Regions from separate parts of the Bacillus sp. FAU18 genome, predicted to be linked through region 2. Evidence: predicted binding sites of a transcription regulator. Region 2 holds the regulator's gene; each other region holds the start of a gene.
What was found. Region 2 encodes Rex, which represses fermentation and respiration genes when NADH is low (regulators of the CRP and FNR family bind a similar motif). Its sites were predicted from a motif close to TTGTGAAATATTTCACAA; they were not measured.

Region 1: a site for Rex is predicted at 1,869-1,886, ahead of qoxA (cytochrome aa3 quinol oxidase subunit II). Genes of this name have one in related genera too.
Region 3: a site for Rex is predicted at 1,304-1,321, ahead of AC0OMU_RS19900 (nitrate reductase subunit alpha). Genes of this name have one in related genera too.
Region 4: a site for Rex is predicted at 1,611-1,628, ahead of AC0OMU_RS03275 (helical membrane plugin domain-containing protein). Genes of this name have one in related genera too.

What each region holds. Positions count from the first base shown of each region.
Region 1 is NZ_JBVYHZ010000004.1:1,805,192-1,808,321, reverse strand. Features, by position in the region: gene galT (UDP-glucose--hexose-1-phosphate uridylyltransferase) at 1-1,128, shown strand, start outside; gene AC0OMU_RS20355 (GlsB/YeaQ/YmgE family stress response membrane protein) at 1,196-1,441, opposite strand; gene qoxA (cytochrome aa3 quinol oxidase subunit II) at 1,956-2,921, shown strand; gene qoxB (cytochrome aa3 quinol oxidase subunit I) at 2,949-3,130, shown strand, end outside.
Region 2 is NZ_JBVYHZ010000003.1:1,995,912-1,999,041, reverse strand. Features, by position in the region: gene tatC (twin-arginine translocase subunit TatC) at 157-921, opposite strand; gene tatAY (sec-independent protein translocase protein TatAY) at 928-1,101, opposite strand; gene AC0OMU_RS10700 (redox-sensing transcriptional repressor Rex) at 1,123-1,770, opposite strand; gene moaC (cyclic pyranopterin monophosphate synthase MoaC) at 1,767-2,279, opposite strand; gene AC0OMU_RS10690 (ABC-F family ATP-binding cassette domain-containing protein) at 2,405-3,130, shown strand, end outside.
Region 3 is NZ_JBVYHZ010000004.1:1,713,870-1,716,999, reverse strand. Features, by position in the region: gene AC0OMU_RS19910 (YwiC-like family protein) at 1-549, opposite strand, end outside; gene arfM (Crp/Fnr family transcriptional regulator ArfM) at 693-1,169, shown strand; gene AC0OMU_RS19900 (nitrate reductase subunit alpha) at 1,386-3,130, shown strand, end outside.
Region 4 is NZ_JBVYHZ010000003.1:572,985-576,114, reverse strand. Features, by position in the region: gene AC0OMU_RS03280 (NAD(P)/FAD-dependent oxidoreductase) at 1-1,054, opposite strand, end outside; gene AC0OMU_RS03275 (helical membrane plugin domain-containing protein) at 1,094-1,516, opposite strand; gene AC0OMU_RS03270 (cupin domain-containing protein) at 1,905-2,402, opposite strand; gene AC0OMU_RS03265 (DMT family transporter) at 2,534-3,130, shown strand, end outside.

The sequences.
Region 1 (3,130 bases), on a different contig from region 2:
TGGACGGTGCCGACCGAATATGGCGAGCTGGAAATGACCATTAACCTATCAAAGCCTGAAAAGGACCCGAAAGCGATTGCGGCTGCAAAAGAGCAGGAACAGACAAATTATCCGATGTGTTTGCTGTGTAAAGAAAATGTCGGCTTCGAGGGAAGCGTGAATCATCCAGCCCGGCAAAATCACAGAATCATTCCGGTCATCCTTGAGGACGAACAATGGTTCCTGCAATTCTCGCCATATGTCTATTATCCAGAGCACTGTATTGTCTTAAAAGGTGAACATGAACCGATGGAGATCAGCAAAAAAACATTTGAAAGGCTGCTGTCATTTCTTGGCCAATATCCGCATTATTTTATCGGTTCAAACGCGGATCTGCCGATTGTCGGCGGCAGCATCCTAAGCCATGATCATTTCCAAGGCGGCGCGCATGATTTTCCAATGGCACGTGCAGAAGCGGAAGACGTTTATGAATTAAATGATTATCCCGGCGTGTCGCTGGGCTTAGTGAAGTGGCCGATGTCTGTGCTCAGGCTCCAAGGAGACGAACCGGGTCATGTCGCCGAAGCTGCTGACCATATCTTCCGCACGTGGCAGACGTATTCCGATGAAAAAGCCGGCATTGCCGCCTATACAGGCGATACGCCCCATAATACGGTCACACCGATTGCGCGGCGCAGGGGAGACTTGTACGAACTCGATATCGTACTGAGGAACAACCGGACGGATGAGGAGCATCCCTTAGGGATATTTCATCCCCATAAGGAAGTTCACCATATTAAAAAAGAAAATATCGGCCTGATTGAGGTCATGGGATTGGCGATATTACCGGGCCGCTTACAGGAGGAAATGAAAGAAACAGCAGCGGCGCTATGCTCTGCTGATCCGAAAACAGCTTTAGAACAAAATCCGCTCACGGCAAAACATAGTGAGTGGGCTATTCGGATGATGGAAAAAAGAACCATAACAAAAGAGAATGCAGATCTAGTCATAAAAGAAGAGCTGGGACATGTATTCGCTCGCATTCTTGAACACGCCGGTGTGTTTAAACAGACAACGGAAGGAAAACAGGCCTTCAGAAGGTTTATCGACCAGTTGGGCGTCAAACCAGTCAAAAGCCTCAACCGCTAGGGTTGAGGCTTTTTCGATTTTTATGGCAAAACAAACACCCAAAGCGCATACGCTTCGGGTGCTGCTTTTATCCTCTTTTTCTGGTTAACAGGCTTACTAGAAAGACAACAATGGCTGCGCCGATTACCGCTGGAATAATGGCAAATCCGGCTAGGTGCGGCCCCCATGTTCCAAGCAGCCCGTGTCCGATCCAGGCGCCAATAAGACCTGCGATCATAGACCCGATAATTCCTCCGGGCATATCTCCTTTTACAAACAGGCTTCCAAGCCATCCGATAATAATAGCGACGATAAGTGAAATAAGAAAACTCATCATTCAACACATCCTATTTTTTATTTATTTGCTTATATCATTCCTCTTTTTTGTATAAGATAAACAACTGGATGCTCTCATTAAAAAATACGGACAATTCAGAGCATATTGGCTCTTCATTGCGCCTTTTCTTTCAATATTTGATGCGTTAAAATGGTAACCGTGTGAAAAGATGCTAGACAAGGAAAAAATAATTCCTATCTAGAAAATTTAACAAAATGAAACTTTTGATTGACCTAAGTTTTTTATTGTGGTAAACCTTTATTTGTCAGAATTAGTTCTTCATCATCTTTTCTTACTTATATGCGGAAATAACTAGAAACTTTTCATCTTAAGCGATAGATGTGAATAAAGTTGGAGCGATTTTTGTCGATTTTATGACATTTAAGCGAAAATGGGATGAAGTTTATAAAAAAATAAAGCTAATATGTGAAGTTTTTGATAGCATAACAAAGTAGAGAAAAGATTTTGAGGAAGTATGCACTTCAGATTTATTACATCAATAGGAAGGATGGTGATCTTCTTGTTCAGAGCATTAAAACCGTTGCTTGTATTAGCGCTGTTAACTGTGGTTTTCGTCCTTGGGGGATGCAGCAATGCTTCAGTACTAGATCCGAAAGGACCTGTAGCTGAACAGCAAAGTGATTTAATCCTGTTATCTATCGGATTTATGCTGTTTATCGTCGGGGTCGTCTTTGTTCTATTTACCATTATTTTAGTAAAATACCGCGACCGTAAAGGCAAAGATAATGGATCTTATAACCCAGAAATTCATGGTAACACGTTTTTAGAAGTAGTCTGGACAGTGATCCCAATTTTAATCGTCATTGCACTTTCTGTGCCAACCGTACAGACGATATATTCGTTAGAAAAAGCTCCTGAAGCAACAAAAGACAAAGAGCCTCTTGTTGTTTATGCTACTTCGGTAGACTGGAAATGGGTATTCAGCTACCCTGAACAGGATATTGAAACGGTCAACTACTTAAACATTCCTGTCGACCGCCCGATCTTGTTCAAAATCTCATCTGCAGATTCAATGGCTTCGCTATGGATTCCTCAGCTTGGAGGACAAAAATATGCGATGGCAGGAATGCTGATGGATCAATACTTACAGGCTGACAAAGTGGGTACTTACGAAGGCCGCAATGCGAACTTCACAGGTGAACATTTTGCGGACCAAGAGTTTGATGTGAATGCAGTCACAGAAAAAGACTTTAACAGCTGGGTGAAAAAGACTCAGAACGAGGCTCCTAAGCTGACAAAAGAGAAGTATGATGAATTGATGCTTCCTGAAAATGTGGACGAATTAACGTTCTCTTCTACTCACTTGAAATACGTTGATCACGGACAAGACGCTGAGTACGCGATGGAGGCGCGCAAACGCCTTGGCTATCAAGCCGTTTCACCGCACTCTAAAACAGATCCGTTTGAAAACGTAAAGAAAAACGAATTTAAGAAGTCTGATGATACAGAAGAATGATATTGATCAGGAAAGGAGGAAGCCTGCATGAAATTCAAATGGGACGAATTTTTCGTAACTGGTGACCCATTAATTCTGGGCGCACAAGTTTCCATTGCGCTTTCAACCATTGCCATTATTTTTGTACTGACTTACTTCAAAAAGTGGAAATGGCTGTGGTCTGAATGGATAACTACTGTTGACCATAAAAAACTCGGAATCATGTACAT
Region 2 (3,130 bases):
TTCAGCGTGATTGAAAACCCTTGAAGTCTAGGAAAGGCGAGCATTGGAGCGGAGCGAATGTTTTCATTCGTGAGCACCAACGCACAGACTTGACAACGAATGCGGGGGTTTGTCAACACGCTGAATCCATTTCTCGCATGAGAAATGGATTTTTTATTATTGCCCAGAAGACACGTCCCGATCGGCAGCACTGCTTTTCTGCGCTTTCCGATAAGCGGCCTTCGATATCAGAATACTGATTTCATATAAAATCAAAAGCGGGACTGTGACCATCATATGGGACAGAAGCTCAGGCGGTGTAATCAGGGCTGCGATCACCAGCAGCGTAAAATACGCATACTTTCTGATTTTCGCCAAGAACATCGGTGTCACAATTCCGAGCCTGGTCAAAAACATGAGGATGACCGGCATTTGGAACAGCAGTCCAAACGGAATCGTCAGCTGCAGAAGAAAATGAAAATATTCATTAATTCCGATCACCTGATTGACATTCAAGTCCTGAGAGATCCGCTTCATAAAATCAACAACAAAAGGAAATAAAATATAATATGAAAAAGATAAGCCCGCTAAAAACAGCAAAATAGAGATCGGAATGTAGCTGAGCGTTACTTTGCGCTCTTTCTCATAGAGACCCGGGCTCACAAAAGCCCAAAGCTGATAAAGAATAACCGGCGAGGTCAGGACTATGCCGATGATAAACGCAAACTGCATAAACACATAAAGCGGGTCTGTCAGGTTAAACGCGTTAAGCGTAAGCTGCTTCGCTTCATCTGTTTCTTGCAGATACACAATAATCGGCTTTGCTAAGAAAAATCCAGCAATAAAGAAAACGACAAACGCCAGCGCTACAATCAGCAACCGTTTTCGAAGCTCAGCAATATGCTCCAGCAGCGACATTTGATTCACTTTCATTCGTGTCATCCTAACTTACTGATCTTCTTTCTTTTTTTCCTCTTCATCACTCGTTAATCCTTTTGTAGCGTTTTTGAATTCACGAAGTGTGTCTCCCGCTGCTTTCCCCAATTCAGGCAGCTTTTTGGGACCGAAGATAATCAGAGCAACGATTGCGATAACAGCAAGGCTTCCAGGACCGATCGGCATATTTGGGCTCCTCCTTTCCCTCTATTCGATTTCCTCTAAAACTGAGTAATGCTTCAAAAAATAAACCAGTGACTGAAGCTCAACTGCTAAATCTATATGATGAATTCGAATGTGTTCCGGCACATTCAAACGGGCCGGCGTAAAATTAAGGATTCCCTTGATTCCTAATGCGACCAATCTGTCTGTAATGGATTGAGCGGCAACTGCTGGCACTGTAAGAATGGCAACTGATTCATCTTTTACGTGTTGTTCAAGGTCATCAAGGTTATAGACGGGCACGCCGCCTACCTCAGTTCCTATTTTACTCTCATTTATATCAAAAGCCATAGAAATTTTTGTGTTATTATTTTTTGTGAAATTATAGTGAAGAAATGCCGTTCCCAAGTTCCCGACACCAATCAAGATGACGTCTGTCATCTCATCCTGATCAAGCGTTTTTCGGAAAAAAGACAGCAAATAATCCACATTATATCCGTATCCTTTTTTGCCAAGAGCTCCAAAATAGGAAAAATCCCTCCGAATCGTGGCAGAATCAACCTTTACGGCATCACTGAGTTCAGCGGATGATACACGCTGTTTTCCTGACGCATGCAGATTCTTTAAAAAGCGATAGTAAAGCGGCAGCCGTTTCGCCGTCGCCTGCGGAATTTTTGATTGATCCTTATTCATTTTTGGTCCTCCAAATTATACTCGGATAGTTCTCTTTTAAAGTCACCGTTTTTCCCGCCTGTCTTCTCCAGCAAGAAAGTAGGGCCGATGACCATCCCCTTATCAAGGGCCTTGCACATATCGTAAACGGTAAGAGCGCACACCGATGCAGAAGTGAGCGCTTCCATTTCCACACCTGTACTCCCTTTCGTTTTGACCTGTGCTTTTATATGAAGTATAACTTCTGCTTCTTTTATTTTCCAGTCAAACGATATATCTACCCCGCTCAATGAAAGCGGATGGCACATCGGAATGATATTCGACGTTTGCTTTGCGGCCATAATGCCTGCCACCTGTGCGACAGCCAGTACATCTCCTTTGCCGATATCGTGACTCTGTATTTTCTCGTACACCTCATTCTTCATGTGTACGCTTGAAACAGCCGCCGCAGTACGGACAGTCGAAGATTTTTCGCTGATATCCACCATCTGGGCTCTGCCCTGTTCATTAAAATGAGAAAATCCATTCATATTAAAACGCTCCTTAAACAGATCATACACTATTTTCTTCTCTATGTCTTATATGGCCAATGTATTGTTTGCTGACTTCTGGTTCATAAGCTACACTTAACTTATTATAGCAGAGGTGAAATAATATGATGATCTTACAAATTAATCAGCTGTCCAAATCGTTTGGTGCTGATACTATTTTAAACAATATAAAGCTGGAAGTCAGAAATCGTGATCGCATCGCCATTGTAGGAAGAAATGGCGCCGGAAAATCCACGCTCCTTAAAATTATCGCAGGCCAGCTTTCGTATGAAAAGGGCGAAATTATTAAACCAAAAGATATTACAATGGGATATCTCGCCCAGCATACTGGCTTGGATTCTAAGCTTACCATAAAAGAAGAGCTGCTGACTGTTTTTGACCACTTAAAAGCAATGGAAAAGGAAATGCGGGCTATGGAAGAAAAAATGGCGGCAGCTGACCCGGGTGAATTAGAAAGCATCATGAAAACCTACGACCGTCTTCAGCAGGAATTCAAAGATAAGGGCGGTTATCAATATGAAGCGGATGTTAGATCTGTGCTGCATGGTCTCGGCTTCAGCCATTTTGACGATTCTACACAGGTTCAAAGCCTCAGCGGAGGCCAGAAAACAAGACTGGCTTTAGGTAAGCTTCTGTTAACACAGCCTGATTTGCTCATTCTCGATGAGCCGACAAACCATCTGGATATTGATACGCTTACCTGGCTTGAGCATTATTTGCAAGGCTATTCAGGCGCCATCCTCATCGTTTCGCATGACCGCTACTTTTTGGACAAAGTAGTAAACCAGGTATACGAGGTATCAAGAGCAGAAAGCAAAAAGTATCACGGC
Region 3 (3,130 bases), on a different contig from region 2:
GGGGAGCAGCAGGTGATATCCCCATGACCAGTATGCAAATGCCCTGTTTTTTCTTTCACGAATCACCGATTTCACATAAAAGGAACTCCCGATAAAAAATAAAGCAGACTGCAAGAAAATAAACCAAGCCCAGCCGTCGAGGGTTCCCATCCCCAGCCAGCAGCTCGCAAACCCGCCCGAACAAAAGAACAAGACACCTGCAACATCATTCGATAGGGCCCGTTCGTTTTTTCGGCGGGCAAAATACATATGTATGAAAAACAGCGGCAGTAAAGAAACGCCCACCCAGATGAGAGGCGGCTTATGAAAGACCGAGATCATCAAAAAGCAGCAGGCGGGAAAACCGTAATAACACATCCACTTTTGATATGGTTTGCTTTGTTTCTTTTTTAAGGCAAGCGTAACGGGATAAACCGCTAAGTATAGGAAAAGCCAACCAAGGAAGAGCGGAATATGCCAAATAACGGGGCCTCCCTTGACCATGCCGAGTAAAAATGGGATCAGCAGCATCGCCCACGCGCCGTGCTGCTTCGGAATCAGCGCCTTCATCGAAATCCTCCTTTTTTCTTTCATTATAAATGCAGTCACCCTCCTGATAAGTGACATTCATCATACAGGCTGTGAAATACATCACTGCTGTACAGGCTCGATCGAGCTACACTAAAGCTATCCTTAGCACAGGAGGTTTTCCTATGAATCAGTGTGACTATTTATTATTTCTGAAACAACTTCCTATGTTTAATGAAGTGCCTCTATCCATTGTCGAAACCTTGCTGAAAAACGGCACGTTTATCCGCGGCTCATGTGATCAGTCTCCATCTTTTCTTCATTCTCAATCTGTTTATATTGTATTAAAAGGCAGTGTCCGTTTCATGGACAGCAGGCTCCCTGAAGGGTCGAAAACCGTTGCGCTGTGGGAAAAAGGCGATGTGTTTCCGATTGATGAAAAAGGCGGGCTTTATTTATCGCCCTTTATCTCAGTCAATGCCACTTCAGACATTCTGATTCTCAACATCCCATATTACATATTTAAGAAAATGATGTCTTATCATCCGCAGCTGCAAATGAACTTTTTGGCTATGCTTCAGCAAAATGTTTTTTGTTCCTATCAATTATTTTTGCGGTATCTGCATACATCACAGGATGAAAACGCTGAGTCCGGTTCTTAAATAGAGCCGGTTTTTTTGATCTTTGAATGAAAGGCGGCTAATGACCCAAGTGTCCTCCTGAACGCAGCCTTCCTCACATCCTGTGAAAATCCTTCCTTCTCCTTTGTGTGAACGTTTTGTGAAAAAAGCAGAGTGTGTGACATAGTTCACAAGGAAACACGCTGTCTCTGTTTATAGTGAACTTAGCATCACCTGACTCGGAAGGAGTGAACTCTCATGAAGAAAAAGAAAATGAGTCCGTTGTTTAGGAGATTGAATTATTTCTCTCCTATCGAACACCATTCAAATAAACATAGCCAAACCACCCGCGAAGATCGCGATTGGGAGAATGTATACAGAAACAGATGGCAGTACGACAAAGTCGTTCGCTCCACCCACGGCGTCAACTGCACGGGTTCCTGCAGCTGGAATATTTATGTGAAAAATGGAATTGTCACATGGGAAGGACAAAACTTGAATTATCCTTCAACAGGCCCGGATATGCCTGATTTCGAACCGAGAGGCTGTCCGCGGGGGGCCAGTTTTTCATGGTATATCTACAGCCCGCTCCGTGTGAAATATCCATACGTGCGCGGTGTGCTGATCAATTTGTGGCGGGAAGCACTGCAAGAACATCAAAATCCATTGGAAGCCTGGAAATCGATCGTCGAAAACCCTGAAAAAGCGAAGTCCTATAAACAGGCGAGAGGGAAAGGCGGTTTTGTGCGCGCTGAATGGCCGGAGGTGCTGAAGCTGATTTCAGCCTCTCTGCTGTATACAGTGATGAAATACGGGCCTGACCGAAACGTCGGTTTTTCTCCGATTCCGGCCATGTCCATGATCAGCCATGCATCAGGCTCTCGGTTTATGTCGTTAATCGGAGGCCCTATGCTCAGTTTTTATGACTGGTATGCGGATCTTCCTCCGGCATCCCCGCAAATTTGGGGTGACCAGACGGACGTTCCGGAAAGCAGTGATTGGTACAATTCCGGCTATATCATCACATGGGGCTCCAACGTTCCGTTAACGAGAACGCCTGACGCGCATTTTTTGGCGGAGGCCCGCTATAAAGGCGCTAAGGTCATTTCGATCAGTCCGGATTTTGCGGAATCCTCAAAGTTCGCGGATGACTGGCTGAGTATTCGCCAAGGGACTGACGGGGCGCTTGCGATGGCGATGGGTCATGTCATTCTGCAGGAATTTTACGTGAACCAAGAAACTGAACGTTTTATTGAGTACGCGAAGCAATACACTGATTTTCCATTTCTCGTCACCCTGTCAAAAGAAAATGGCGTATACACAGCGGGACGGTTTCTGCATGCGAAGGACATCGGGCGGCAGACAAAGCATGATCAGTGGAAGCCTGCGGTTTGGGATGAACAAACAAGTTCATTTGCCATACCCCAAGGGACAATGGGATCGCGCTGGGACGGGCAGCAGAAATGGAACCTGCACATGATTGATGAAGAAACCGGGGAACCGATTGAACCCCGTCTCTCTGTGCTGGGAATAGAGGACGAAATCGGCACGGTGCGCATCCCGTATTTTTCAAATGACGGAAACAAAGTGCTCGAGCGGGATCTTCCTATTAAAAAAATGAACCTGAACGGTGAAGAAACGTACATCACGACCGTGTTTGACTTGATACTGGCTAACTACGGCGTGAACCGGGGCATCGGTAAACGATCGGCTGTCTCCTATGATGATCCTGAGCCGTTTACGCCTGCCTGGCAGGAACAAATGACAGGAATCAAAAAAGAAGCTGTCGTTAAGATTGCCAGAGAGTTTGCCCAAAATGCGATCGATACAGACGGCCGGTCCATGATTATCGTAGGGGCCGGCATTAACCACTGGTTCAACTCCGACACGATCTACCGAGCGGTGTTAAATCTTGTTTTACTTGTAGGCGCCCAAGGCGTAAACGGCGGAGGCTGGGCCCATTACGTGGGGCAGGAAAAGCTCCGACCTGCTGAAGGGTGGCA
Region 4 (3,130 bases), 1.4 Mb from region 2:
CTTTGCGTCCAAGGCTTGCAAGTGTACCAGAGTTTACTGGCTTGAATGTTTCAAGCGTTTTGCCTTCCAGGTAAGCGAATAGGTTGTAACCGATCAGCTCACCCATTTGCCATGCGATTTGTGCAGTTGGCGGGTATGGACGGCCGTCTGCACCGAAGTAAACTGCGCTGTCTCCAGCAACGAATACATCTTCATGAGATGTAGATTGCAGGAAGTCATTTACAGTCGCGCGTCCGCGGTTCACTTCTAGGCCTGATTCACCGACTAATGGGTTACCTTGTACGCCGCCAGTCCAAACAAATGTGTTGGCAACAACTTTAGATCCGTCTTTCAGATCAATTACGTTTCCTTCTACATTTGTAACAGGAAGACCTGTTAAGAACTCAACGCCGCGTTTTTCAAGGCTTGCAGTCGCACGCTCGATAAGATCATCCGGAAGAACAGGAAGGATCTTCGGACCTGCTTCAACAAGTTTTAATTTGATTTCTTTATGGTCTACGCCGTATTTTTTCGCAAGGTTCGGCATGATGTCAGCAAGCTCACCAACAAGCTCAACACCTGTTAAGCCGCCGCCGCCGATAAGGATTGTTGCATCTGCTTCGTTTTTCGTTTTAGAGTACTCGCGCACACGATCTTCAACATGCTGGAAGACTTTGTTCGCATCAGCAGCAGATTTCAATACCATGCTGTTTTCTTCAAGACCTGGGATGCCGAAGTAAGCCGTTACAGAACCAAGACCTACAACAAGCGCATCGTAAGTTAATGTAGAACCGTCAGCAAGCGCAACTTCTTTTTTATCAACAGAGAAAGAGCTTACTTCCGCAATTTTAAGATCAATGTCTTTACCTTTGAAAAGTTTTTCTAATGGCATTGCAACCGCTTTTTCAGACACGTTGCCTGCAGCAAGGCGGTGTAATTCCGTAATGATTTGGTGAGTAGGGTATTTGTTTACCACTGTCACGCGTGCTTGTTCTTTTGTGTAATGTTTGCGAACTGTTAGAGCAGAAAGAACTCCGCCATAACCAGCGCCTAGAATGACAATATGTTTTGACATCGTATATCCTCCGTCCTTTATATCAATTTGAATCTGAGATTATTTTTGGTTTTCGCGTTCGTTCATGACTTCAAGGTAGCTGTTAGCAAAACGGAACAGCTTTTGAGCTTGAGGATCTTTCAGCATGCGAAGAAGGCCGAAAAGTCCAATTGTTTCGTTGCTTGCTTCCGCGCGGTCTTTTGCTTCGATCGCAGTCGCAGCTACTTCTTTCGCTGTTTCTTTTACAGGCTCAAGAATTTCAGTGATCGCACCGACTGTGTCGCTCTTTAACACTTCGTCAGTCGCTACAGACTGAGCGAAATCATAAGACTTCGTTAAAATATTCACTAACTCAGTCAGCTTCGGAAGCTGGTCAACTAAAACAGTCAATGATTCTTGAACTTCTGGCTTTAATAGCTGATCAATAAGATCTTGCTGGCTTTGGCTGACAGACGCATTTGTTTGATCGATTGTTTCTGGCATATCCAATTCTCCTTTACTATAAGCAGTTTGCTGATTTTTTTGGAAAGGGTAGTGCCTCTCCCTGTCTCACGCTTTTAAGGCATAAGAATAAGGATTGTGAATTCGTGCACAATCATTTACAAAAATAAATGTTTACTACCCAGTTTTTCATCTTGCCATATTCAGTATTATTTTTATCTAAAAATAAACAATTGAATAAGTCAAAATCCTTTACTCTCTCTGAAAATAGCAAACACAAAAAACTCCAATTCGATTACCTTCTATATGATAACACTTTTTGAACAAAATTTGAACGTGAATTGCTTCGATTATGAAATTAATTTATATGGAGCTCATGTCATATCGTTTCTGCGGCACTAGTTATTGACAATCCAGCAATTTCTCCCCTTCACTTTACCCATATTTCCAATAGAGGCTCTCTTTTTCCTGTGATCGGATCATTCGCCGGCAACGCCGCCTGCTTAATCTGTTTGACCGCTTCCTCTCGCTCATTCGGCTTTCCCGTCTTCATATCATACTGAATGCCACCGGGATAGGCGCCAAGGACAGTAAAATCGGGGCTTGAGCTGAGCTTTTTATGTCCGACTCCGGCTGGAATCACGACTGCGTCGCCTGATTTGAAAGGGATGGCAGCCCCTTTTTCTCCCCCAAACTGAATCACAGCCTCTCCCCTAAGGGCAATCAGGACTTCATGCGTATTGCTGTGATAATGATGGTATGGAAAAACACTCCCTGACCAGCTGTTTGACCAGCCATGCCGGGTGACGATCCGCTCTGCCAGTCCGGTGTCCTTAAGCGCGTTTTGATACACCACGAGCGGAAAATCAGGGTGATTCGGAATCCTGCCGTCATCCGGAAAGAAGTATGTCTGTGTCTCTCTTTCCATCAATTTCACCTCCCTTTTTTGTCTTCCACATATAGTGGTTTATAAAACATGATGTTTTTCTCATGATTCCATTGATCTGCATGATACCGAATAGTATAGTATAAAAAAATAATGCCAGAATGAGGGATATCATGAAAGCTATCGTTATCGGAATATTGGCTTCACTCTTTTTCGCCGTTACCTTTATATTAAACAGAGCGATGGAGTTATCAGGAGGCAGCTGGCTTTGGAGCTCTTCGCTGCGCTTTATTTTTATGGTGCCATTTTTATGTTTGATTGTCATCATGAGAGGGACATTCACGCCTCTCTTACTAGAGATGAGGAAAAAGCCGTTTTATTGGATCAAATGGAGCTTCGTCGGCTTCGTGCTTTTTTACGCGCCGATTACATTTGCGGCTGCATACGGTCCGGGGTGGCTCATAGCCGGAACCTGGCAAATTACAATTGTAGCCGGGGTGCTCTTATCTCCTTTGTTTTATGTCAAACAAGATATGCCGGGCGGTCCGCAGCTCGTTCGCCAAAAGATTCCCCTGGTTTCACTTGGCACTTCCATGATCATCCTGATTGGAGCGGCTCTGATTCAGCTTCAGCATGCAGAGTCGCTTTCTGGGAGGATGCTGCTTTTCAGTGTGCTGCCGGTTGTCATTGCGGCTTTTGCCTATCCGTTAGGAAACAGGAGAATGCTTGAAGAATACGGAGGCCGGCTTGATACATTTCAGCGCGTGCTT